Regions from separate parts of the Alteromonas sp. M12 genome, predicted to be linked through region 4. Evidence: predicted binding sites of a transcription regulator. Region 4 holds the regulator's gene; each other region holds the start of a gene.
The links. Region 4 encodes sigma-54, which starts transcription at its own class of promoters, with help from an activator protein. Its sites were predicted from a motif close to GTTGGCACGNNNNTNGNNT; they were not measured.
Positions count from the first base shown of each region.

Region 1: a site for sigma-54 is predicted at 3,001-3,019, ahead of VUI23_RS19430 (flagellar basal body L-ring protein FlgH). Genes of this name have one in related genera too.
Region 2: a site for sigma-54 is predicted at 1,627-1,645, ahead of VUI23_RS20060 (PEP-CTERM sorting domain-containing protein). Genes of this name have one in related genera too.
Region 3: a site for sigma-54 is predicted at 4,531-4,549, ahead of VUI23_RS11690 (kinase). Genes of this name have one in related genera too.

Region 1 is NZ_CP144164.1:4,519,593-4,525,764, reverse strand. Features, by position in the region: gene glpK (glycerol kinase GlpK) at 405-1,889, shown strand; gene VUI23_RS19435 (hypothetical protein) at 2,023-2,802, opposite strand; gene VUI23_RS19430 (flagellar basal body L-ring protein FlgH) at 3,075-3,818, shown strand; gene VUI23_RS19425 (flagella assembly protein FlgT middle domain-containing protein) at 3,838-5,007, shown strand; gene VUI23_RS19420 (nucleobase:cation symporter-2 family protein) at 5,432-6,172, shown strand, end outside.
Region 2 is NZ_CP144164.1:4,675,318-4,681,489, reverse strand. Features, by position in the region: gene VUI23_RS20060 (PEP-CTERM sorting domain-containing protein) at 638-1,570, opposite strand; gene VUI23_RS20055 (ferric reductase-like transmembrane domain-containing protein) at 2,314-2,898, shown strand; gene VUI23_RS20050 (LysR substrate-binding domain-containing protein) at 2,954-3,838, opposite strand; gene VUI23_RS20045 (pirin family protein) at 4,002-4,679, shown strand; gene VUI23_RS20040 (NAD(P)H-dependent oxidoreductase) at 4,778-5,317, shown strand; gene VUI23_RS20035 (efflux RND transporter permease subunit) at 5,378-6,172, opposite strand, start outside.
Region 3 is NZ_CP144164.1:2,707,565-2,713,736, forward strand. Features, by position in the region: gene VUI23_RS11655 (TonB-dependent receptor) at 1-540, opposite strand, end outside; gene moaE (molybdopterin synthase catalytic subunit MoaE) at 810-1,286, opposite strand; gene moaD (molybdopterin converting factor subunit 1) at 1,286-1,531, opposite strand; gene moaC (cyclic pyranopterin monophosphate synthase MoaC) at 1,539-2,054, opposite strand; gene moaB (molybdenum cofactor biosynthesis protein B) at 2,056-2,595, opposite strand; gene VUI23_RS11680 (molybdenum cofactor guanylyltransferase) at 2,627-3,223, opposite strand; gene moaA (GTP 3',8-cyclase MoaA) at 3,226-4,194, opposite strand; molybdenum cofactor riboswitch at 4,184-4,356, opposite strand; gene VUI23_RS11690 (kinase) at 4,607-5,521, shown strand; gene VUI23_RS11695 (HAD-IIB family hydrolase) at 5,518-6,172, shown strand, end outside.
Region 4 is NZ_CP144164.1:775,194-781,365, reverse strand. Features, by position in the region: gene lptA (lipopolysaccharide transport periplasmic protein LptA) at 1-463, shown strand, start outside; gene lptB (LPS export ABC transporter ATP-binding protein) at 463-1,188, shown strand; gene VUI23_RS03275 (RNA polymerase factor sigma-54) at 1,250-2,728, shown strand; gene hpf (ribosome hibernation promoting factor) at 2,756-3,043, shown strand; gene ptsN (PTS IIA-like nitrogen regulatory protein PtsN) at 3,062-3,508, shown strand; gene rapZ (RNase adapter RapZ) at 3,505-4,350, shown strand; gene VUI23_RS03255 (HPr family phosphocarrier protein) at 4,347-4,622, shown strand; gene mgtE (magnesium transporter) at 4,711-6,069, shown strand; gene VUI23_RS03245 (DMT family transporter) at 6,129-6,172, shown strand, end outside.

The DNA.
Region 1 (6,172 bases), 1.3 Mb from region 4:
CACCGTAACTTGGCAAGATTGCGCTAAATTGGTGTTCATTAGTACGGCTGAAAATAGGCAAATGGAGCTGTAGATGATCGCCCTAGTTATCGGAAACCGTTGTTATGTAAACAATTTTGTGGATGGAGTCTACCTGAAACTTAGCGCTTTAAGTAGCAATGCGTACCATCTGGCTATGTCCATTTCGTATAATATATTTAATTCACGTTAAGCTGAGTAGAGTAGCAGTTACTTTCATTGGCGTGCAGGCATGTATGCCAAATCAACCAATTTGAATTTTGAAATGGCATACAATGAAGTTGCTAAAGCACTTTATAACGCTAAAATTAATGGACTGCACAAATTAGAGGTTTGTCATTCATCGGGTACTTTTTCGATGTCCATTTTTGCCAAGGAGAATCGCGGTGCAAAACTATATTCTGGCTATCGATCAGGGAACTACCAGTTCAAGGACGATTTTATTTTCATTGGATGGCAAACCTTGCTTTATTGCCCAACAGGAGTTTAGTCAATCCTATCCTGATGATGGATGGGTAGAGCATGATCCTGAAGAAATTTGGCAAAGCGTCCTGAAAACCTGTAAAGACGTTATTGTTGAAGCACAGATTGACGTTTCTCAAGTCGTTTCTATTGGTATAACCAATCAACGAGAAACGACAATAGTGTGGGATAAAAAAACCGGAAAAACCCTGTATCCTGCAATAGTGTGGCAAGACCGGCGAACTTCCTCAATCTGCAAGCAGTTCAGTGAAGATTCCCAGCTAGTAGAGCATATCACCGACACTACGGGATTATTATTAGACCCTTACTTCTGCGCAACTAAAATTAAATGGATATTGGACAATGTAGAAGGAGCGCGCGAAAAAGCTGAATCTGGTTTACTTGCTTTTGGCACCGTTGATACATTCTTAATTTGGCGGTTGACCAAAGGACGCTGCCACTACACAGACGCAACCAATGCCTCTCGCACTATGTTGTTCGATATTCATAAGCAACAATGGGATCCACAACTTTTAAAAACATTCGATATCCCGCAATCAATCTTGCCAACAGTATTAGACAGCGCTGACGAGTTTGGTAAAACGAATCCTACATTGCTGGGCAAAGCTATCCCTATTCAAGGAGTTGCAGGGGATCAACAGGCAGCGCTGTTTGGACAAACTTGTTTTAAAAAGGGCATGGCAAAAACAACCTATGGCACTGGTTGTTTCATGGTGTTGAATACCGGTTTAACACCGCTTAAATCTCATAATCGACTATTAACAACGGTCGCTTATCGGTTAAACGGTGAAACAACTTACGCTTTAGAAGGCAGTATCTTCATGGCTGGCGCTACGATTCAGTGGTTGCGCGATGGCTTGCAACTAATCAAAGAGGCGTCTGAAACTGAATCGCTGGCGAAGATGGCCAGTCCGAACAATAGTGTATTTTTGGTGCCGGCGTTTACTGGCTTGGGTGCGCCTTATTGGGACCCTGATGCGCGCGGAGCTATTTTAGGTTTAACCCGTGATACAGGTATTAATGAAATAGTCGCAGCAGGTTTACAGTCAGTGTGTTATCAATCAAAAGATCTGCAAAAAGCCATGGAAAGTGATGGTGCCCGTGCAACCAACCTTCGAGTTGACGGCGGAATGGTTAAGAATGATTGGTTGATGGGTTTTTTAGCTGACATCTTAGGAGCAGAGGTGGATAGACCTGAAATTACTGAAACCACTGCTTTAGGAGCAGCCTATTTGGCCGGATTACAAGCGGGTATCTACAAATCTTTAGATGAACTGAGTGCACAGTGGCGATGCGAACACACATTTACGCCAAGGTTCTCTAAACAAGAAAGGGACCATGCTTATTCTTTATGGCAACAAGCGGTGAATCGAATTCGCTGTGATTGAATGCTAAACCCTTGCACACAGATCCATCTTAATGCTGTTAGACAGGCAATAAATTGCCCATGCTCATCGCTTTTTATCCTTAAGTGGGCGTGATTTTGCCACTTAATTTCATGTGTTTTTGGCCTATTACCTACTAATAGTTTCTAGAAACAAAGCTATACGCTTTATTCGCTTGTTCAATTGTATTGGTCACCTGAGAAACCGTTGATTCTATCGTTTCCTTGTCGGCATCTTCAAACATGTAGTCTGTTACATTGTTATAGATGGATTTGCCGGAGAATGATTCAATCGCCATATCGGCAGCGGCAAACGCCACCCCTATGGGCCCCCCATAAACAAATCCACCCAATAATTCAGATACCGGATCCACACTGGTATGGTATGTATTTTGGTAAATATCAGAGACAATAGGAATGTGATTTAGAATGTTAATAGTATCAAAAAAATCATCCATGCCTAAGCCATCTTCACCTATTACATAATTTGAAATATCTTGAATTGAACCCAACAAGGTAGTGTCAGAATTTAACGCGCTTAAGTCAGTGGTGCTTACTTCCGGCTCGGCAGAAATAGCGGCAGTCGCACTACTGAAAAGGTTGGCACTGAGACTACTCAATAAAGAGGTTTGTAGGTTCGCAATTGAATCTAGTGACGTCAGTTGAGATAAAGAGTCTTCAGTAAATTGATCTAACCCAATAGCTGAAAAAAGACTTTTCTGAATGCTGTCAATTGCTGAATCCATGTTGGCGTTTTCTTCAGTGGAGTTATCACTGTCGTTTTGCTGCATCAGTGACATTAAACCACCAAACACCTGATTGATTCCTTCTGAGCTTGCTGAGGATTCACTTGCAGAAGGTGTTTCAACGGCGGTGCCTAAACCTAAGTTATTTTGCAATGTATCTATGACATTCATGGGTAATGACTACTCTTAATTTACGCATTTTGGATGGAGTTTTGTAGATGCTGATAGGCTAAAATCGTGCCAAAAATTTAGCCAAGTATCATATACTTAAACAACTTGGCTGAAATTCTATTTACATTAAAAGCGCTAGTGTAAAGTTTTAGTAAAGGTACTAAAGTGATTTATTTTTTCGGTAAAATAACCTCAGAATTTGGCATGTGAGAGGCAATTCTAATCATAAATATGTTGTTATCTTTAGATAGCAATTGAGGTTATATTTGAGTATGAAAAAGTATCACTTTATCTCTTTTTTCTGTTTTGTTGTTTGCTCATGTTCACAAACACCTAGCGTAGAAGAAGAAGTTGTCGAAAACCTGCCAACCAATCCAAAAGTTAGTCAAAGAGCCATTAGTCAAAAAGACAAAGAGATCATGCCCAATGATCCCAGTTACAGACCTATCCGCATGGAAGGGGTCGAATCTATAGCAGTCCCCACAGGATCACTTTTTCAACTAGACGATGACGCTAGCCTGTATCAGTTGCACCGCAAATACCAAGTGGGTGACATGATTTTAGTTCGACTAAGTGAGTCAACTACGTCAAAAAAATCCATCGATTTTCAAAGGGATAAAAGTAGTCGATTTGAGTTAGGACCTGTGAATGTTACTGCTGGACCTATCCAGATTGATGAAACAGACTTAAATATAGAACACAATGAAGAAAATGAGTTCGATACATCATCAGAAGCCAATCAATCTAATTCTTTGAAAGGTGATATTACCGTATATGTAAAAGAAGTCTTACCCAATAATAATCTTGTGGTTGCCGGCGAGAAGTGGATTACGCTGAACACTGGGCAAGAATACGTCAGATTTTCCGGTGAAATACGAACCGCCGATATTGATGCTTCAAATACTATTATTTCCTCTAAAGTGGGGAATTCACGCATTGAGTACAGTGGCAAAGGCGAATTGCACTCCAATCAAGAAGAGTCAGTAATCAATAAATTATTTGGCATTTTCAATTAACTGAAAAATGAATATAACTATGATGAAAATGTTGAATTGCACAACCTTGTTGGTGCTTTTGCTGCTCTGTCCTAGGGCCTTTGCTGTGTGGCAACAAGGTGAGGCGACGGTCAAATTAGACGGTGCTGACGTTAGCGACGTAAGAGTGACAGCTATCAAAAATGCAGTTGCAGACGCATCTTTTAAAAACGGCAGTTTTGTTTCTGCAGAAGATGTGGTGTTAGATGGACTACTAGTGAGCAGTAAATCGGTGATTACCACCCAAGGCCAAATTCAGCGAGTAGAAGTGCTTAGTGAATCTGTGAATGAAGATGTATTTAATGTTATCGTCAGAGTCGAATTCTCACCTATGTTCAATTGTCCCCATGATGGATACAACCGCTCGGTGTTGCTTACCCAGTTTCAAGTCTTAAAACCCCAGCAAGCTAGCCATGGTGGTATTTTTGATATCGGTAAGCAAATAAGTAAACGCATTGAGCAACAATTGCGTGCTGAACAAACCAGTCCTAAGGTACGACTGATTGACAAGGCGTTCACTGGGGTTAACTCCTATGACCAAATCCATCTTAACGAATTAACCAACAAAGCCATTTATATGTCCAAAGAATATGGACGGCAGTTTGTCATGTTTGGGTTTATTCGCGATATCAGTTTATTTGAACAAGTCAAAGAAGAATTGCTTTCAGACGATGTATCTTTAAGACGCAATTTCACGATTCAAGTATATGTACTGGATGTTTATCGGCATACGATTATATTCCAAGAGTCTTACCATAGTGAAGCGGATTGGGAGTACAGTGATGACTACAATGTAGATACCAATAACAGTTTGTTTTGGCGCAGTGACTATGGCCGTACAGTACTTAACACTGTCAATGGCGCGGTGTCGGATGTTGCTAATAAACTTCAGTGTGAGCAGAGCTTTGCGCAAATTGTAGGAACAAATAACCATAAATTGATCATCAATATGGGCTTAGACAATGGACTAAAGTTAGGCGATAAATTCCTACTCTATAAAAAACGCTTACCTGTTAGCGCAAATGGATTGAGTCATGCGGCTTTGACTGCGGTTAACCAAGGTGTATATAAAGTCGTGCAATTAGACAGTTTGACCGCTGAATTGAGTAATGATGATCCTGCCCAAGTGATAAACGGCGACTTACTCGATCTGGTCAGCCCAACTCGCTAAGATCAAAGCATAAAGTCACTTAGTGTTGGCGGAGTAATATTCAAAGACGCATATCTATTCTTACCACTGGGCTAGTTGCCCTTAACGAACACAGATACGCCAGTCATAGCTATACCTGAAACTACTCGTTTTGCATTATTAGGAATTGGTTTTGCGGCGAAATTCAACACTTCCCCCCGACTATCAAATTAGCAAGTGCATTTTTATTCCAGCTTATAGCGCATCATTTTAGTGCAATCATTTATGCTTGGGATAAGTCCAATTAGCCTAATCTGGCTGCTAGGCCTTTAAAATTAACAATTCTTAAAACTTGACCTTTTGGTCATTTTCTTGCATCGCAACCCCATTCGTTTTGGCTATGACAAATCAAACTCAATGACATCGAGTTCTAACTCTCATTTACGGGCAGACCTAAGGCAAATTAATGAAATCCAATTCTGAACTGCTCTATGGGCTTAACGATATTCCCTCTAAAAAGCAAAGTATCACCGCTGCAACCCAGCATATTCTGGCGTGTTTTGTGGGGATCATCACGCCAACCTTAATAATAGGTGGAACTCTAGGGTTGCAGGCTGAGTTGCCATATTTGTTGAGTATGGCGTTATTTGTATCAGGAGTGGCTACCTTTATCCAAGCTAAAACTATAGGCCCTATTGGTAGTGGCTTGATTGCTGTACAAGGTACAAGCTTTTCCTTTGTTAGTGCCATTTTAGTAGCCGGCTTTGCAATCAAAGCCAAAGGGGGAAGCAACGAGGAGGTATTATCGACTATTTTTGGGGTGTGTTTGCTCGGAGCCTTTATCGAAGTTGTTATTAGTCAATTTATTACCAAAGTGAGGCGTATTGTTACCCCTCTCACCACCGGTATTGTGATCACAACCATTGGCTTTAGTTTAATTAAAGTCGGCATGACAGACCTTGCAGGTGGTTTTGGTAGTGACACTTTTGGCGATACGCAAAATTTATATATTGGAATTTTTGTGCTGGTGACTATCATTGTACTCAATGTCTCGTCAAACCCATGGGTTAGGTTATCAGCCATCATGGTTGGTATGGGATTAGGAACATTGCTGGCCTACTGGTTAGGTATCGTTTCGGTGGAACATATTGGTGAACAACCTTTGTTTAGCATACCCGTGCCTTTCAAATACGGTTTAAATTTTGAT
Region 2 (6,172 bases), 1.1 Mb from region 4:
ACATGGCCCCGTTATTCCTAGAAACCGCTCGTACCCATTTAACTGCTTATCAAGCTGGCTTAGATGCACTTTACTGATATTCATCATATTCACCTGAGCATAAGGAAAGACACGCTTTGATGTTGAGAGATGGATGGCTTTACCATAGTCAACCTGAAGCTTTTAACGATCCTTTTGATTGCAAGTATCACCTACGTGGCCAAATGCTCTTTTTGAAAATGATGAATTAGACGGTTTCCTTAGCGATATGCAATTGGTGACAGGTTTGAATTTCAATTTCATGCACAATGATGTGCTATCGAGAGCTACGGAAATTCTCAAGAATGATGTTGTTAAAGGGAAAATCAGGAATGCTCTAAACCACGAATACGTAAAGGTGAGAGTATGTTGTTTTACCTCTACCCATGATAATCAACTTTTCTGGTCTCATTATGCTGATTCACACAGAGGCTATTGCGTAAAGTTTGAAGTTTTAATTCAATGGCTTTATTGCTTAAACAGACGGTTTCAACATATCTGCCCCGCAGGTTTGTAGTTTTGATAGTTGAAGATGCGTGACTAGTAGGGTAAGCAGTATTGATAGAATGCAAAAAGGTCAGCAATGGCTGACCTTTGTTGTTAGTTAGATGTCGTTAAATTACTTTTTCAAACGACGACGGCCTGCGCCCATACCTACCAGACCTAAACCTAGCAATGCAATTGATACTGGCTCTGGAACGTCAACAGGATTGTCAACTGGGATGTCAACGTTATCTAAGCTATCACCCATGATGTAGTGATAGGTGAATGACTTTGATTCATCTGCCATCAAATCGCCTAAAGAAAAAGCTATACCAATGGTGTAATCGCCGTTGCCGTTATCCGCACCACTTAGGTAGAAGCTAGGATCTGTAGACCAACCGCTTGAGACACCAGTGTTATGTGCTACATCGGAATCAGAGTATAAACCAATGGTTAAACCTGTGCTTGTACCTTCAGCGTGAACCCAATCTTCGTTAGCATGACCGTTAATTGCGTCACCACGACCATTTTCGGTATGGTAAGAACTAAAGGTGTAAACATCTGGATCAGGATCAAGAACTCGTAAAAACTCAACGTCGGTTAGATCTTGAAGGGCAGTAATCGTTGTAGTCATAGAGATACGTTCAAAACTATCGTTGTAGTATGTGTCAGTTTCAACTGTGTAGAAGGTATCTAAAAATCCAGTCCAATTAACTGATTGATCATAACCACTTGTACCCGAAGTATCGGTCATAGAAGACGCAGTAATGCCAGAACCAGACGAGCCATATCCGTTTGAGTTATTGTTACCGTCGATTCCTGTTTCAGTTGAGCTAATGTAGAAACCTTCCATTGGCGTTCCTGGGGTCAGGTAGTCATCATTCGACCATGTAGCTGTTCCAGTTGCATCATGCAGGATGCCAGGAGAGGTTGAACCACCAGCACCTAAGGTACCGTTATCGCTTACTGCCGTTCGAACAAAATCACCTTCCATAATGATTGGTGAGGCGAAAGCGCTGGATGCAATACCAGAAGCGATCAAAGCAAGAGATATTTTAGACATTGACATTATTTCTATTCCTTTTTGAATTAATCCTAAAGTTTGCCCCTAAGGCCGAGCCGTTAAAGCAACTATTATGCCGAAACTCTAGATCCGCAAATTAAGCGACTTTACAGGGACTTAGCCGTCAATGAAGTTAGAATTTGTAAAGAATGTTGACAGTCATTTTCATCTTACTGAACAATATATAAACTACTGCAAACTGTAGACCGAATTATTGTCACACTTATTCACACCGCTAAGAATTCCGAAAGTCAGAAGCCATTATCAATTTGTAATTCTGAGTCATTAATTTGTACAGGAGGGGATAATACAAAGAGGCATTTTAGAGTGCGAAATTGGTTTAACGGAAAGTTGACCTTTACAAAATAAAGCTTAGTTATTATCGAATAGACCATTTAGGTTTTTGAGCTGCTCTTTTTGAAAGCGTAAAAGTATGTTTTCAAAACGAGACGATATTTACACTGCAATGCTCAAATTATACGAAACTTTATGTTGGAGATATTATTTTAAAAGCGAACGAAGCAATTCTGCCAATCAAGATAATTGATTTTTACTAGCTAAGGTCTAAGGTCAATAAAAGTAAGACTGATTGCTTGGGCTAGGGCGGTGTATTACTCTCTATCTTCCTATGCCAAACGCAGTCACAGTTTGGATCAGCAAAATTTTTAAGTCTAAATGATTTTAGGTCAGTGTTGTGAATGTTGGGCGCTAGGCAGAGATGCTTTTCGCCAGATAAGGAAAGACAACTTATGAAAAAGGTATGGCCACTGTGGCTGGGACTATTTGCTGGGGTAGCAGCTGTGGCTGCGGGCTTGTTAGTAGGAGCGAACCTGCAAGAGGGCTGGCAACTCGCTGCACGTTATACCGCGAGAGCGTCTTATCCTTTATTCCTGATTACCTTTATTGCTTCGTCACTCCCTCGACTACACAGGGCCCCTTGGACCATGGCTTTGCTTAGAGATCGTCGGTGGTGGGGGTTAGGTTTCGCTAGTTGCTTTTTCGTTCACCTTTTGGCGCTGCTGTATTATAACTGGTTGATAAACCAGTTTCCTCCTGTGGGACTTTTGGATCGCGGCGTATGGGCATACGCTGTCTTGCTTGCAATGGTGTTAACTTCAACCAATAGTGCACGTCGTCGTTTAGGACGTTGGTGGAATGTGCTGCATCGCGTGGGTATGTGGGGCTTCTTTTTTATCTTTGTATTTAGCCCATATTTTGATGCCCTACTGGCATTTAAAATACCTTCATTGAATCCATTGACCGATCCCTATGCTTATTTGGGGACTGCTGCGCTTGTAATCCGGATTTTAGCTTGGCGGCGCTCCCGAGTATAACGTCGACGTCGTGCATAGGCCTGTAGATTATTGTAGGTGATGTTCTAATTGAACATTATTTATGACAGTCTCGGAATTTATCGATGAACCACCTTATTGCCCTACCTTTGTTATTTATTCTCCAACCCATGAATACGGGCGTTACCGGTGCATCTTTAGCGATTGGTAGGGAAACTAACTCGCCCGCTTCCAGTTGCTTAATAATTCGGTGTGTGGGTAAAAAACCGATGCCCAGTCCTCTAATTTGAGCTGATATCTTTTGCTCTAACGAAGCTACGCGTAAAACGCTTTGTTTTTCAAATATCCTATGGGAAATTGCGGGGGATCTTATAGACGAATCTTTAATAATAATGGAATGAAATGGTTTGGTATCTTCTTCTGTTAAAGGTAGGTCGTATTCAAGTAAAGGGTGTTCTTTACTTACCACAAATTGCCAATCTACTACGCCAATTTCTTCAAAATTAATCCCTTGAGTGTTTATTCCAGGATAAGGTGCACCGATAACTAGGTCAGCTCTATTTTCGACAACGGCTTCCCAATTTCCGGCTAATACTTCTTCAGTGATATTAACTTCGACACCGGTTTTAAGCTTATAAAACTCTTCAATTAGGTTGTATAACTCATCAATATCATAAATCGTATCCACTGCTATATTGATGTGAGATTCCCAACCGCTGTCTACTTGCTTGGCTGTTTCTACAATACTTTGAGCAGCTTTCAGTAATTCTCGGCCTTGTTCGAGCAGCACCTTTCCTGCAGGTGTTAATATGGATCTTCGACCTTCTCGGCGATAGATTATGATCCCCAAGTCTTCTTCTAATTTTTGTACGGTATATGTAATTGTCGATGGCACGCGATATAAAGCTGCTGCTGCGGCGGCAAAGCTGCCTTTGCTATCTATTGCATCTAACACTTCACACGCCTCTAAAGATAATTTCACTCGTCCACCTATGAATCTTATTGTTCAGTAAATTCGAACATATTTGTCAATTTTACTTTATTTTTAATTGTTCATTACGGTTATAGAATAGCTTTACAGTTCGAAAAAACAAAACATTAAGTTGATTTGTATTATCAACTAGTTACAGACAGAGGAAATTAGAATGGAATTATTACATAGAGACGTATTACACCGAGGTGGGTTTGCAGGATTAAGAGAAACTCGTTTGGTTGTTGATAACAAAGTTGGCGGACAAAACGATACATGGAATGGACTGGGTAGCTTTGTTTATTTGGCTGATGCGCGCTTTTTACCTAAAGGTGAAACTCGCATGCATCCCCATAAGGAGCTTGATGTTATTACGGTCATGTTAGAAGGCCGAATAGAGCACCAAGGCTCTTTGCAAAACGGCAAGTCTATGCAAGCCAATCAAGTACAAGCTCAACGTGCTGGTGGAGAAGGTTTTGTTCACAATGAAGTCAATCCAGATAATTCTGAAAACAGAATGCTGCAAATATGGGCTTTACCTGAAACGAGCGGCGAACCAGCAAGTTACAAATTTTATGATCTTAAAAAAGATGAAATGACCCCTGTTTATGGTGGTGATAAATCGCAAAACGTCACACTGGATAGCCAGACTATTATTGAAATTGGTTTACTAAGTAAACATAAGAATGTCACCCATGAAGGGGCGTTCATGGCTTATGTCACCGGTGGTGAAGGGATCTTAAATGGGATTGAAGTAAAAGATGGCGATTTAATTCGTGATGAAAACTTAGATTTTACTGCGCTAAGTGATGAAGTGCATTTATCACTGATTTATTTAAATAAGGCTAATTAACAGCACTTAATCTAACGAAGATTAAATCTGCTTTGAGAACAGCCAAAAGTTACCTCTCATTTAACAATCAACCGAATACAATTTAGGACTTTGAAACCATGAAAAAAATACTTACCGTATCAGCAAGTAACAGTAAAAACTCAATTAACCGAACGTTATTAGAGTTGGCGTCGAGCAAAATCGAAGGGCATGAAGTTGCTATGCTGGATATTCGAGACTATCCAATGCCTTTTTTTAGTTTAGATCGAGAGCAAGGTGAAGGTTATCCAGAAACGGCTAAGCAAGTACGAGCGCTGTTCGCTGAATATGATGCTTTTATTATTTCTTCTCCAGAACATAACGGGTCAATACCTGCAGAGTTTAAAAATTTAATTGATTGGGTTTCCCGTTTAGGTGATTTACAAAATCCAATGTTTGCGACCAATAAGCCGGTATTGTTACTTAGCACTTCACCAGGACCTAGAGGTGGCGCAACTAACATTCAAACATTAGCGCAATTATTACCGTTTTGGGGAGCGGATGTTAAAGGTTCGTTTAGCCTAGGTAGCTTTTATGAGCACTATGTAGACGGAAAATTAAGTACTGAAAAAGACCAAGAGCTGACAAACACTGTAACGGCTTTTGTTAACGCCCTTTAAGTATTAACAAGGCGCTGGGTTAACACTCAGCGCACTATTCTTTGGCTAAAACAACAAAAGCTAATCTTCTTTATAGAAGATTAATAACAAGGCGGGTAATACCGTTAAGCTAATAAGCGTAGAGACCGTAATACCGCCTAACACAATGATTCCCACACCGCGATACAACTCAGAGCCTTCGCCAGGAATAAACACTAAGGGCGCTAATCCACAAAGGGTTGTCATAGTCGACATGATAATCGGCTTTAGTCTTGTTTCTAGTGCACCAATTACGGCCTGATAAGGTTTAAGCCCTGCAGATAAATTTCGACGACTCTGATCAACAATTAAAATAGGGTTATTGACCACAGTGCCTAATAAAATTAAGAAACCTAACATAGTGATCATATCAAAGGGTTGATGAAAACCGCCGGTCAATGAACCAATTCCATTGGTCATCACTAAGCCAAGTAAGCCGCCGGCCATTCCCAATGGCACGGTAGCCATAATAAATAACGGTTGCCCCCAATGTTTAAAAATAGCCACTAGCAGCAAATAACACAGAGCCAACGCGACAATAAAATTACTGCTCAATGCGTCACGTGTTTTTTCAAGCTGATCAGCGGCACCACCTATACTAATATTCACACCGGGCCGCAAATCGCCTTGTTGTTGTAGTTGCGGTAGCAGTTGTTCTCGCACTAATTGTTGGGCCCGTTCAAGAGCGATATCTCGCGGCGGAATAATATAAACCGTTACGGTACGACGGCCATCTATGCGACGGAGACTATCACTGTCTGCTTTTTCGTTTAGATTTGCCAATGCGTTTAACGGTAATATTCCCTGCTTAGTCACCACTGGTGCTTGCTCTAAACC
Region 3 (6,172 bases), 1.9 Mb from region 4:
GAGCTCGTCAGACGGCTTTTTGGATATTAAATTAATTGCACCAGCTACCGTGTTTTTACCAAACAGGGTACCTTGTGGTCCGCGTAATACTTCTACTCGTTCTAAATCAAGTAACTCTTGGTTTAGAGCTGGAGACTGACCAAGATATACGCCGTCCAAATAAACCCCTACTCGCGTGTCAAAACCGATATTTCGGCTGTTCGCCCCTACCCCACGAATCGTAATGGCCGAGGTAAAGTCAGTGGTGCGAGTAATGGATAAATTAGGAATGAAATCAGCAAGTTCAGTTAATTGGGTAATCCCAGTTTGCTCAATACTGGACGCACTGAAAGACGAAATTGCGATGGGGACTTCAGATAATTGTTGGGTTCTTTTTTGGGCGGTAACAACAACGACTTCATATTCTTCTTCATTGTCAGTATCCGCTTGCGGTGTTTGTTGAGCGATACTGTTGGAAGACAAAGCTAATGCGATACTGGTAATCAGGCCTTTTTGACAAATGGAAAATTTGCTGGGTAAATCAGTAACTAGACTTTTCATTAGAGGTTCCTTTTACTCTTTTTTATAAAACAAATCATTTAATTAGATTAACTATTTTGTTCAGTTGTACCATGTTGATAGTATTTTCTTAACTTGGCAAGCTAAGTTGTTAATGAAATTAGAAAATTTGTTAATTTACACATGATTTGTTGCGGATAAAACGCGCCTATAAACGGCAATATAAATAGCCAATGAGGCTACAATTAACTCCAAATTAGCGGTTATTTAGGTCTAGGAAGAGTTTATGGGATAGTGAAAGTCGAAGCCTATCACTTGCTCCATTTTTGTACAGCAAGATCATCAGATTGTCTTTTTTCAATCCAATACTCAGCATCGTCCCTAAGTTCCTTTTTCCAAAAGGGCGCTTGGGTTTTTAAAAAATCCATTAAAAACTGGCAAGCCTCAAACGCCTCTTTTCTATGTTTAGCACTCACTCCGACAAACACAATCTGTTGATTGACATCTAACTGCCCAATTCGATGAATGATAGTGATTGCGCCTAATGACCACTTTTGGGTCGCTTGTAGAGCCAAATCTTCGAGTACTTTCTCCGTCATTCCGGGATAATGTTCGAGGAATAATCCCTTAACATTTGCACCTAAATTCATATCCCGAACTAAACCAGTGAAGGTAGCAATGGCACCATATTGAGTACCATGATTTTTCAGTCGTTGATATTCTTCAGCATGCTCAAAATCTTGCGGCTGTACGAGAATGTTAATTAACTGGCTTGCTTTAAACATCATTAGCCTCCAGTGACCGGAGGGAAAAACGCCACTTCGTCATCTGCTTGTAAAACAGTATCAAAGTCACTTATGGTCTGGTTAACCGCAACCAAAATATTACCGCTTGATAGATACTGTTGCCAAAGTTCGCCCTTAGAAGCCAAAACATCACGCAAAGCATGCACAGTATCGGGGGTTTCGCTTAACAATAATTCTGCAACACCCAGTTGTTCTCTCAGTTGACCAAAAAACAGTATTTTCATCAAACCCTCTTTAACACGATTGAGATTCGCTGCGGTGCCAATTGCCTGTCTTTCCACCACTTTTTTGCTCAACTTTAATATCGCCAATCAACATATGCGGATCAACCGCTTTGCACATATCAAAAAGCGTCAATGCAGCGACAGAAACAGCCGTCAGCGCTTCCATTTCAACGCCAGTTTGCCCCGCCAGTTTGCAGGTAGCCAAAATATTTACGCGATTTGTTGTTGTATCAACATTAAAATCCACTTGTACTTTAGATAGCATTAATGGGTGGCACAGCGGAATTAGATCAGCGCATTTTTTCGCGGCTTGTATACCTGCAATGCGAGCCACCGCAAAAACATCACCTTTAGCGTGTTGTCCATTTGCGATCATAGTTAATGTATCAGCCTGCATTTGCACAAATCCAGACGCTCTGGCCGTTCTTTGAGTGACGGCCTTGTCGGTTACATCCACCATATTTGCCCGACCTTTGTGATCGATATGGCTTAGGCTTTTTCCACTTTCTGTTGACTGATTACTCACCTTATCCCCTACTTTCGCATTGCTCAATATTGAGGTTTTTTAGGTGAACCACAAAATTACAAGGTTTATGACGACTATCTAATTGTTCCAGTAATATATCTTGCCAGCCGGTTTTACATGCACCAGTTGAACCTGGTAAACAAAATATAGCAGTGCCGTTTGCCATTCCTGCCAGCGCTCTGGATTGCACAGTAGAAGTACTAATTTGTTGATAAGAAATATGTCGAAATAGCTCGCCGAACCCTTCGATTTGCTTATCAAATAGTACTTCTAATGCTTCTGGAGTCATATCCCTTGGTGTAAAGCCTGTGCCGCCAGTGGTGATCACTACCTGAACATTTTCCGCTAAGATCCAATTAGAAACGATACTACGCAGTTGATATTTATCATCTTTACAAATTCGCTTCTCCACCACTTGATGCCCAGCACTGCTTGCCGCCTCAACTAGGTAACGTCCCGATGTGTCAGTTTCCTCATCTCGGGTATCCGACACAGTTAACACAGCGATATTCAGTGCTATAAACTTATTGGTAGCAGGCATTTGTCCTCCATAAAACTGTTCTAAACCCCATCTAGCATGGAAACATTTGTTTCACTTGTTGCATTTGTTCGGGCGTATTTACATTATAAAAAGCATGTTGTGAAATTTGGTCTTCAGACAATTCAATTTCAGTTGCGGCGAGTTTTTTCAGCAACGAAAATATAGATCGATCATTGGATTGAATTTGCCCATTGAGTGTTTGCTTAAAATTATCATCTAAGATGATAAAAAACGGCATAGGATGAGATTGGAAATAACAAGCTGAATGCTGTTCTCGCCCCTGTAAAGCAAGTTGCTTTAGACTATCTGCTGGGAATACCGGCATATCAATGGGAACAACTAATAAGCTGTCGACATTGGCTAATCGATGTTCAGGAAGATTTAACACCGCATCCAGTGCAGCTAAAGGCCCCTTATCAATCAATCTGTCGGTAAGCGCACCTTTTAAGGTGTTAGAACTAATCACCTGATTTTTGATCCCGATGGATTCAAAACGATTGATGGCAAGTTGTAAAAAAGACACGCCAGCCAGATTCAATGTGGACTTATCAACCCCCATTCGACTAGACCGCCCTCCGGCTAAAATCAGTCCCAAGGTTTTGCTTAAGCAGTCTGGTTCAGCCAACATCTTTAACCGCCTAACATTGCCAAGTGTTTAGTGGCACCCGTGAAACCTTGATCTAACCAATGCGTTGCATCTTTATCACCTAACAATTTTTGCAATTGTCGCTGTAATTGCTGTGTATCTTGTTGTTGTAAATATTCTCGAATATCCAAACCTTTATCAGCAAAAAGACATAGGTGTAACTTACCAGTTGCACTTATTCTAAGTCGATTACAGGTCGCGCAAAAGTCTTTACTGTAAGGCATGATAAGGCCAATTTTACCCTGATAATCAGGGTGCCAAAATTCTTGAGCGGGCCCGGCGGTGTTATTTTGGATCACTGGGCTCCAACCGTTTTCAGTTAGATACTGCTGAATTGGCTCACCAGACAAATGATTTAATTTGAAAAAATCTTTGTTTTCACCCGTCTCCATCAATTCAATAAGTCTAAAGGTAATAGGTGTATGTTTTAACCAGTTTAAAAATACACTGAGTTCGTTACCGTTATATTGGCGCATTAGCACGCCATTTACTTTGACTTTTAAGCCACGTTCAATACCACGACTGATACCTGCCAAAATCGTTTCGAGTTTATCGTGTCCGGTGATACTTTCGAACATGCGAGGATCAAGGCTATCTATGCTGACATTCAGCGAATTCAGACCCGCATCTACCCAAGAGTCGATTTGCTGTTCTAAACGATAACCATTGGTGGTAATTGCAACCTGTTCAATACCAGGTGTTGAGGCGGCAATTTGTATAATCTCAGGGAGATCTTTGCGTAATGAGGGCTCACCTCCGGTTATCCTAATTTTCTTAGTTCCTAGCTCTGCAAAACCAGCACATATTTGGCGAATTTCAGACAAACTTAAAAAATTACGATCGGAGTCGCATTGGTAACCATCAGGAAGGCAATAGTCGCAACTGAAGTTACAAACATCTGTGACGGACAGCCGCAAGTAATGGAAGCGACGTCCATATTTATCTTTTAACACGTTAAACACCTTTCCAAAGTCACGAACAACCAAATTGTTGAACATGTAGCGGGAGGCAAACTAGTTTCCCAATTTACCCTGGCAACCCATTATAGTTGCGGCCAAAACTACCTATATTGTATTTCAATACTTAGTAATAGAGGCTCGGAGTTTCATTTTTACTATCACTTACTATATTAAGATCTTACTGAGCGTTAGTATAGCATTGTTGATAATGGCATTTAACCTCACTATTGAGGTGCAACGCAAATTGTTTATTGTTGATGAAGATAATCGAGCTTATTTGAAATCAATGAATCTTATTTTGCACAATTGTATAAATAAAATTAGCACCATATTGGCACGTTTGTTGTAAGTTCTATTTGATGATAATGAAAATTCCAATTAATTATTTACTCTATAAAGGCTAATTTTGAAGGTAACCCCAGAATCTAAAAGGCTACTTGAAGCCTTTATCGAAAAACACCAACTCGATGCGAACTTTGGCGACGTTGCGCTAACATGGTTCATCCCTTTAGCTGAAAAACTAAAAATGCACCATGACGGTGCAGAAGGGCCGATTTTTGTTGGTATTAATGGTTGCCAAGGTTCTGGTAAATCCACCCTAACAGAACTGGTACTCACCTATTTAGTAGAAATAAAACAACTGCGCGTGATAAACCTTTCACTCGATGACTTTTATTTTTCAAAAGATTATCGACAACAGTTAGCGCAAAATATACATCCTTTATTAGCGACCCGTGGCGTACCAGGGACCCACGATACAGCGTTATTAAAACAAGTATTGCTCAGTTTAAAGGAACGCAAAACTGGGTTTGCCATTCCACGGTTTAATAAAGCAACAGACGACCCTTTCCCAACGGAAGATTGGCCTATCATCGAAGAGCCTGTGGATATTATATTGATGGAAGGTTGGTGCTGGGGAGTCACTGCGCAAACCAACGAGCAGCTGTCAGTTCCGGTAAACACCTTAGAGTCTGAAGAAGACAGCAATAGCGTTTGGCGCACTTTTGTTAATCAACAACTGCAAACTGAATATCAAAACTTATATCAATTAATGGATTTTTGGGTAATGTTAAAAGCACCTTCTTTTGAATGTGTATTTGATTGGCGCTTGCAGCAAGAACAAAAACTTATCCAAAAATTGGCAACTGCTTCGAATTCTGAAGCTAACAGTGGGATTATGTCAGCAAACGAAATTAAACGATTTATTCAGCACTATCAAAGACTAACGGATCAGAGTTTGGCTACTCTTAGTGAAACCTGTGATGTCGTATTTGAATTAGATAAACATCGAAAAATTATCAACGTAAAGGGGATAAAATGAGCGACCAGTTTGTCATTTTTACCGATATGGATGGCACATTACTGGATCATCATTCTTACAGCCACGAAGCCGCAAAAAAGATGCTCGCTTTTTTGAAAAAAAATAATATTCCAGTTATTCCGAATACCAGTAAAACCTATGATGAAATGCAGGAATTGACCGAGCAATTAGACTTACAAGGTCCGTTCATTGTGGAAAATGGCGCGGCAATCCATATCCCACATGGTTTCTTCAAGAAAAAACCCGCACATACCCAATGGGTTGGTAAAAATTGGGTTCGCAATTTCACCTCCAAGAAAAGTTATTGGTTAAGTTTACTAAAGAAAATTGAAAGTGATTTTGCCGGTCAATTTACCCACTTTTCAAAAATGACACTTTCCGAGATATGTGATGCTACTGGATTAGAACCGGAACAAGCAAAACGGGCTGCAAATAGGTTATACGGTGAACCAGTATTATGGCTTGGAAGCGAACAACAAAAGAAAGAATTTATCAAGTGCGTCACACAATTGGGGGCTAAAACCCTGATAGGCGGACGCTTTATTCATATTTCAGGAGAAACAGATAAAGGTGCAGCGTTAAATTGGTTTGTCGGTGAATTACAACGCCAATATCCAGAGATAAACTGGGTTTCAATTGCATTAGGAGACG
Region 4 (6,172 bases):
AAAGTCGAATTTTTTTGATGGCAAAACCAAAACGTCGATATTTAGAAAAGACGTCAAAATCACCCAAGGTAGCCTTGAAATTTTGGCTGACGAAGTCGAGGTTATTGCGGGTTTAGGGGAAGGTAAAGAAGTTTTTATTGCCCGAGGTAAACCAGCAAAATACAGCCAAACCCTCGATGATGGCAGTAATATTAGTGCCGCGGCCAATGAAATTAAATATGAAGTATCGAATCGTACTCTGACACTCAATGGTGCAGCCGAATTAAATCAGGATAGTAGCCTTGTTAAAGGTGAATCGATTCAATTTAATATGGAATTAGAGCAATTGATAGCAGAAAGTGACGGCAACGCAGAAGGCGGGGTCACTGCCATTTTCCAACCCGAAAGCATTCGCAATCGGCAAACTGACGACACTAAAAAAACTGAAGAAGAGCAAGACAAGTTGCAGGATGAAAAACCTTAATGGCAACGTTAAAAGCGACCAATTTAGCGAAGTCTTATAAATCTCGGCAAGTGGTGCGAGATGTAAGCATTGAAGTTTCTACTGGACAGATTGTTGGCCTGTTAGGTCCCAATGGTGCAGGTAAAACGACCACCTTCTATATGATTGTTGGGTTAGTGCCACTCGATAAAGGCGAGATTTATATTGATCAGACCGAGTTAACCTTACAACCCATGCACATCCGTGCACGAAAAGGAATTGGTTATCTTCCTCAAGAATCATCTATATTTCGTAAGTTAACCGTTTACCAAAATATCATGGCAATTTTGCAAACCCGAAAAGAATTAAGTTCTGATCAGCGAGAAGAGCAAGCGGATGCATTATTGGATGAATTCAATATTAACCATATTCGTAACAGCCTTGGCATGAGTTTATCAGGCGGGGAGCGCAGAAGAGTCGAGATCGCTCGTGCATTAGCGGCCGCCCCTGAGTTTATTCTATTGGATGAACCCTTTGCTGGTGTTGACCCGATTTCAGTAAACGATATAAAAAAAATAATTCAACACCTACGCGATAGAGGTATTGGTGTATTAATAACTGATCATAATGTGCGTGAAACGCTAGACGTGTGTGAAAAAGCGTATATTGTGAGTCATGGTGAATTGATAGCTTCTGGAACCGCAGAAGAAGTTTTAAATAATCAACAAGTCAGAGATGTATACCTTGGCGAGCAATTCAAGCTATAGTAGAGGTATGTTGTTTTTAACCAAAGCTTTGTGGCTAAACAAGTAAGAATAAAAAAACTAAATGAAACCCTCGTTACAATTAAAATTCAGCCAGCAACTAACAATGACGCCTCAATTGCAACAGGCTATACGTCTATTGCAATTATCAACGCTGGATTTACAACAGGAAATACAGGAAGCGTTAGAATCGAATCCACTTTTAGAAGTAGAAGACGGTTCAGATATCCCTACTGGGGATTCCGCTTTAGCAGACAGTAATGACAAGTTCTCAGAGGAGACGGTATCCGCAAGTTCTGATTCCATGGATACAAACGAGGCATTAGAAAAAGCAGATATCCCAGACGAATTACCCATAGATAGCACATGGGACGAATATATCAGTGCCTCCTCAGCCCCCGCCTCAATAAGCGGTGGTAGTGGCGGCGATGACGACCAAATTTTCCAAGGTGAAACAACCGAAAATATTCAAGATCACCTATTGTGGCAGATGCGCTTAACGCCTTTTTCTGAAGTTGATACTGCCATAGCAATCGCAATTATCGACTCTATTGATGAGTCTGGTTACCTCACTATCAGCACCGAAGATGTTCTTGCTAGTCTCGACCATGAAGAGGTTGAACTTGATGAGGTGGAATGCGTTTTAAAACGTATTCAAATGTTCGACCCTATTGGTTCAGGCTCAAGAAATCCGCAAGAATGTTTAATGGTACAAATGAATCAATTTGCACCTGACACCCCTTGGTTAAATGAAGCTAAGTTATTAATCAGCGAATATGCTGACTTATTAGGCAGTAAAGATTACCGAACTTTAATGCGTAAAACTCGTCTAAAAGAAGACGAATTACGAGAAGCTATGCGGTTATTGCAAACACTCAATCCACGCCCTGGTAGTTCATTGTTAATCGGTGAATCTGAATACGTCATTCCAGATGTTTCAGTGATGAAGAAAAATGGTCGTTGGCAAGTTGAGCTAAATCCCGATAGTTTGCCTAAGCTGAATGTAAATCAGCAATATGCGGCAATGAGCCGGAACGCTAAAAACACCAGTGATAGTCAATTTATTCGGTCGCATATGCAAGAAGCCAAGTGGTTTATAAAAAGTCTAGAGAGTCGTAATGACACTTTACTCAAAGTCGCAAACTGCATTGTTCAGCAGCAGGTTGGTTTTTTTGAGCATGGACCTGAAATGATGAAACCAATGGTGTTAAATGATGTCGCAGAAATGGTAGATATGCATGAATCAACTATTTCCCGTGTTACCACACAGAAATATATGCATACGCCTAGAGGAATTTATGAACTTAAATACTTTTTCTCCAGCCATGTAGCAACTGATTCTGGAGGAGAGTGTTCCTCAACGGCAATTCGCGCATTAATTAAAAAACTCGTCGCAGCAGAGCTTCCTACCAAGCCTCTTAGCGACAGTAAGATTGCTGATCTACTGGCAGACCAAGGTATTCAGGTCGCCCGTAGGACAATAGCAAAATACCGGGAGTCTTTATCGATCCCACCGTCTAACCAACGCAAGAGCCTGCTGTAGGCTCAACAACAGAAGGAATACGCTAATATGCAAATTAACCTTACTGGCCATCATGTAGAAATTACAGATTCTTTGCGAGATTATGTAGACAATAAATTTACAAAGCTAGAAAGGCATTTTGATCATATCAACAATGTCCATGTCATTCTTAATGTCGAGAAGCTTAATCAAAAAGCTGAAGCGACAGTTCATCTTAGCGGAGGCGAAGTATTTGCAACCTCAGAGCACAACGATATGTACGCAGCAATTGACGGATTGATAGATAAGCTTGATCGACAGGTAATCAAGCACAAGGAAAAAATTAAGCGTCATTAACATATATTAGATTAATTAATGGAAATTAAAGACATCCTTTCCCCTGACTGCACAAGTTGTGCAGTCCAGGGGACAAGTAAAAAACGAATTCTTGAAACTATCAGCCTAATAGCGGCAGAAAAAATCGATGACATTGATCAGACAACGATTTTAAATAGTCTGGTTAGCCGCGAAAAGATGGGCAGCACAGGAATCGGGAATGGTATTGCATTGCCACACGGTAGACTGTCGGGTTTAAAGGATGTGGTCGCAGTGCTAATCACCAGTGATCCTTCTATCAACTTTGACGCTGTGGATAATTGTCCTGTGGACATATTTTTCGCAATTTTAGTACCTGAAGATAAAGCCGCCGGACACCTGCAAACCTTAGCAACCATCGCGACAAAATTAAGTGATAAGGAAATTCTGAAACGTATTCGTCGTGCAGAAGATAATGCTCAGTTATACGAGGCAATCGTTGCATGAAACTGATAATTATTAGTGGCCGCTCTGGTTCAGGAAAATCTATTGCACTAAGGTCTTTAGAAGACTTAGGTTACTATTGCGTCGACAATATTCCAGTTAACCTATTACCGACTCTAACCCATACGGTTATGGATGAATATGACCAAGTGGCCGTGAGTATCGATGTTAGAAACCTTCCCAAGGTACCTGGTGAATTAGTCGAAATTCTTGATTATTTGCCTGCCACTTGGGACATGACCATAGTCTATTTAGATGCCAGTGATGACATGCTGATAAAACGCTTCAGCGAAACTCGTCGACTGCATCCGTTATCTCGTCAAAACAAATCTCTTTCGGATGCGATTCAGGCAGAGGGTCAACTGTTAGCCCCTATTGCGGAACGCGCCGACTTATATCTAGATACAGACAAACTTTCGGTGCATCAATTAGCTGAATTGGTTCGAGAGCGAATTCTAGGCAAGAAAAGCTCTAGGCTAGTTTTGGTATTTGAATCCTTCGGTTTTAAATACGGCATTCCTAAAGACGCCGATTATGTATTCGATGCGCGATTTTTACCTAACCCACATTGGGAGCCAGACTTAAAGCACCTCAGTGGATTAGACTCTCCGGTCGAGATATTTTTAGGCTCACAGCCAATAGTGACGAAATTTATCTGGCAAATTCAAAATCTCATTTCAACTTGGCTTCCTCATCTAGAAAGAAACAATCGTAGTTACGTGACAGTAGCAATCGGTTGTACTGGAGGCCAACATCGCTCAGTTTATGTGGCTGAGTCACTCGCTAAAACATTTTCAGCGTCTCACCCAGATGTTCAAATAAGGCACCGAGAGTTAAATCGATGAATCGATTTGAAAAGCAAATAGTCATCGTTAACAAACTTGGATTACACGCAAGAGCGGCTACTGAATTAGTCAAAGTAGCCAATCAATTTGATGCCGTTGTTACCCTAGTTCAAGGGGAGAAATCGGCTTCCGCAAATAGTGTATTGGGCTTGATGATGTTAGAAAGCTCCCAAGGCAAAGAAGTTAACGTCATTAGCGAAGGAGTCGATGCTGAACACGCCCTTGCCGCGATTGAAAAACTCATAGTTGAGAAATTTCACGAAAACGAATAGTTAAGCAATGTGCAAATAATTGCTGACCTGCTGCCCTTAGTCCTCTAAACTATTAGTATTAGTAGTTTTTTCATTGAGCTGCATATTCATGGCAGAAGCATTAGAGGTTAAACACGCCCAACGACAACTGAAGGCTATCAATCAAGCCTTGGCCAGTGGTCGCTTTATGCATGTCCGCAAAACAATTCACGACATGCCAGCTTGCGACATCGCCCTTCTTCTAGAGTCTTCCCCAAGCAAATCAAGAACTGAACTGTGGGAAATGTTGGACTCCGATTTTTATGGCGATGTATTAGAAGAACTGTCCGAAGATGTACGTAATGGCATCATCGGACAAATGCTTCCAGACAAAGTTGTTGATGCCCTAGAAGACATGGAGATTGATAACTTAGCGGAAACGTTAAGCAGTTTACCGCAATCGGTCTCAAAAGACGTGCTGAAATCGATGGATGAGCAAGACCGTCAGCGCGCAGAAAAAGCCCTTTCTTATGGTGAGGATACCGCCGGGTTCATTATGAATACCGACACCATAACCCTACGCAGCGATGTAAACATTGATGTGATTCTGCGTTACTTGCGACTCAAAGGTGAAATTCCAGAAAGCACTGACACATTTTATGTTGTGAGTCGAAATGACACCTTAATTGGAACTGTACCAGTCACTAAGCTTCTAACGGCTCTGCCAGACTCCAGTATTGAAGATATTATGGATGAGGAAGCTGAAGCCATCCCCGTTGATATGCCAGAAACAGAAGTGGCAAAATTATTCGAACGCTATAACTGGCTGTCAGCACCGGTAGTCGATTCTAGCCGACAACTATTGGGTCGTATCACCATAGATGATGTAGTGGATATTATTCGCGAAGACGCCGAACACTCTATGATGAGTATGGCCGGTTTGGATGATGAAGAAGATACCTTCGCCCCGGTATTGCAAAGTACGCAGCGGCGTTCAGTATGGTTGGCCGTAAATCTAGTAACGGCACTTCTTGCCGCAGCCGTAAGTGATCTTTTTGAAGCAACACTAAGCCAAATGGCAGTGTTAGCTATTCTCAATACAATTGTCCCAAGTATGGGCGGAGTAGCAGGCAATCAAACACTAACCTTGGTTATTCGTGGTATGGCGCTAGGCCACGTAAGTGCTGATAACTCAAGATGGTTGGTGAGCAAAGAATTAGCCATTGGATTTTTTAATGGTGCGATTTGGGCGGTGTTAATTGCATCGGTCATTGCCATTTGGAAACAAGATTGGATGTTAGGAGGAGTCATTGCCTTTGCCATGATGATCAATATGGTTGCCGCTGGTTTAGCCGGAGCAACCTTACCATTGGTAATGAAAAAGTTGAAAATAGATCCTGCCCTAGCAGGAAGTGTAATTTTAACCACCATTACTGACGTCGTAGGTATTTTTGCCTTTTTAGGTACAGCCACTTTGTTGCTTGTTTAGTTTTAGGAAATAAAACGATTAAATCGATTGCACAGCTCGTCGTATACATTGGCATAGCCTTGCTTGCTTTTGCGGGGAATTCAATTCTATGTCGTTTGGCGTT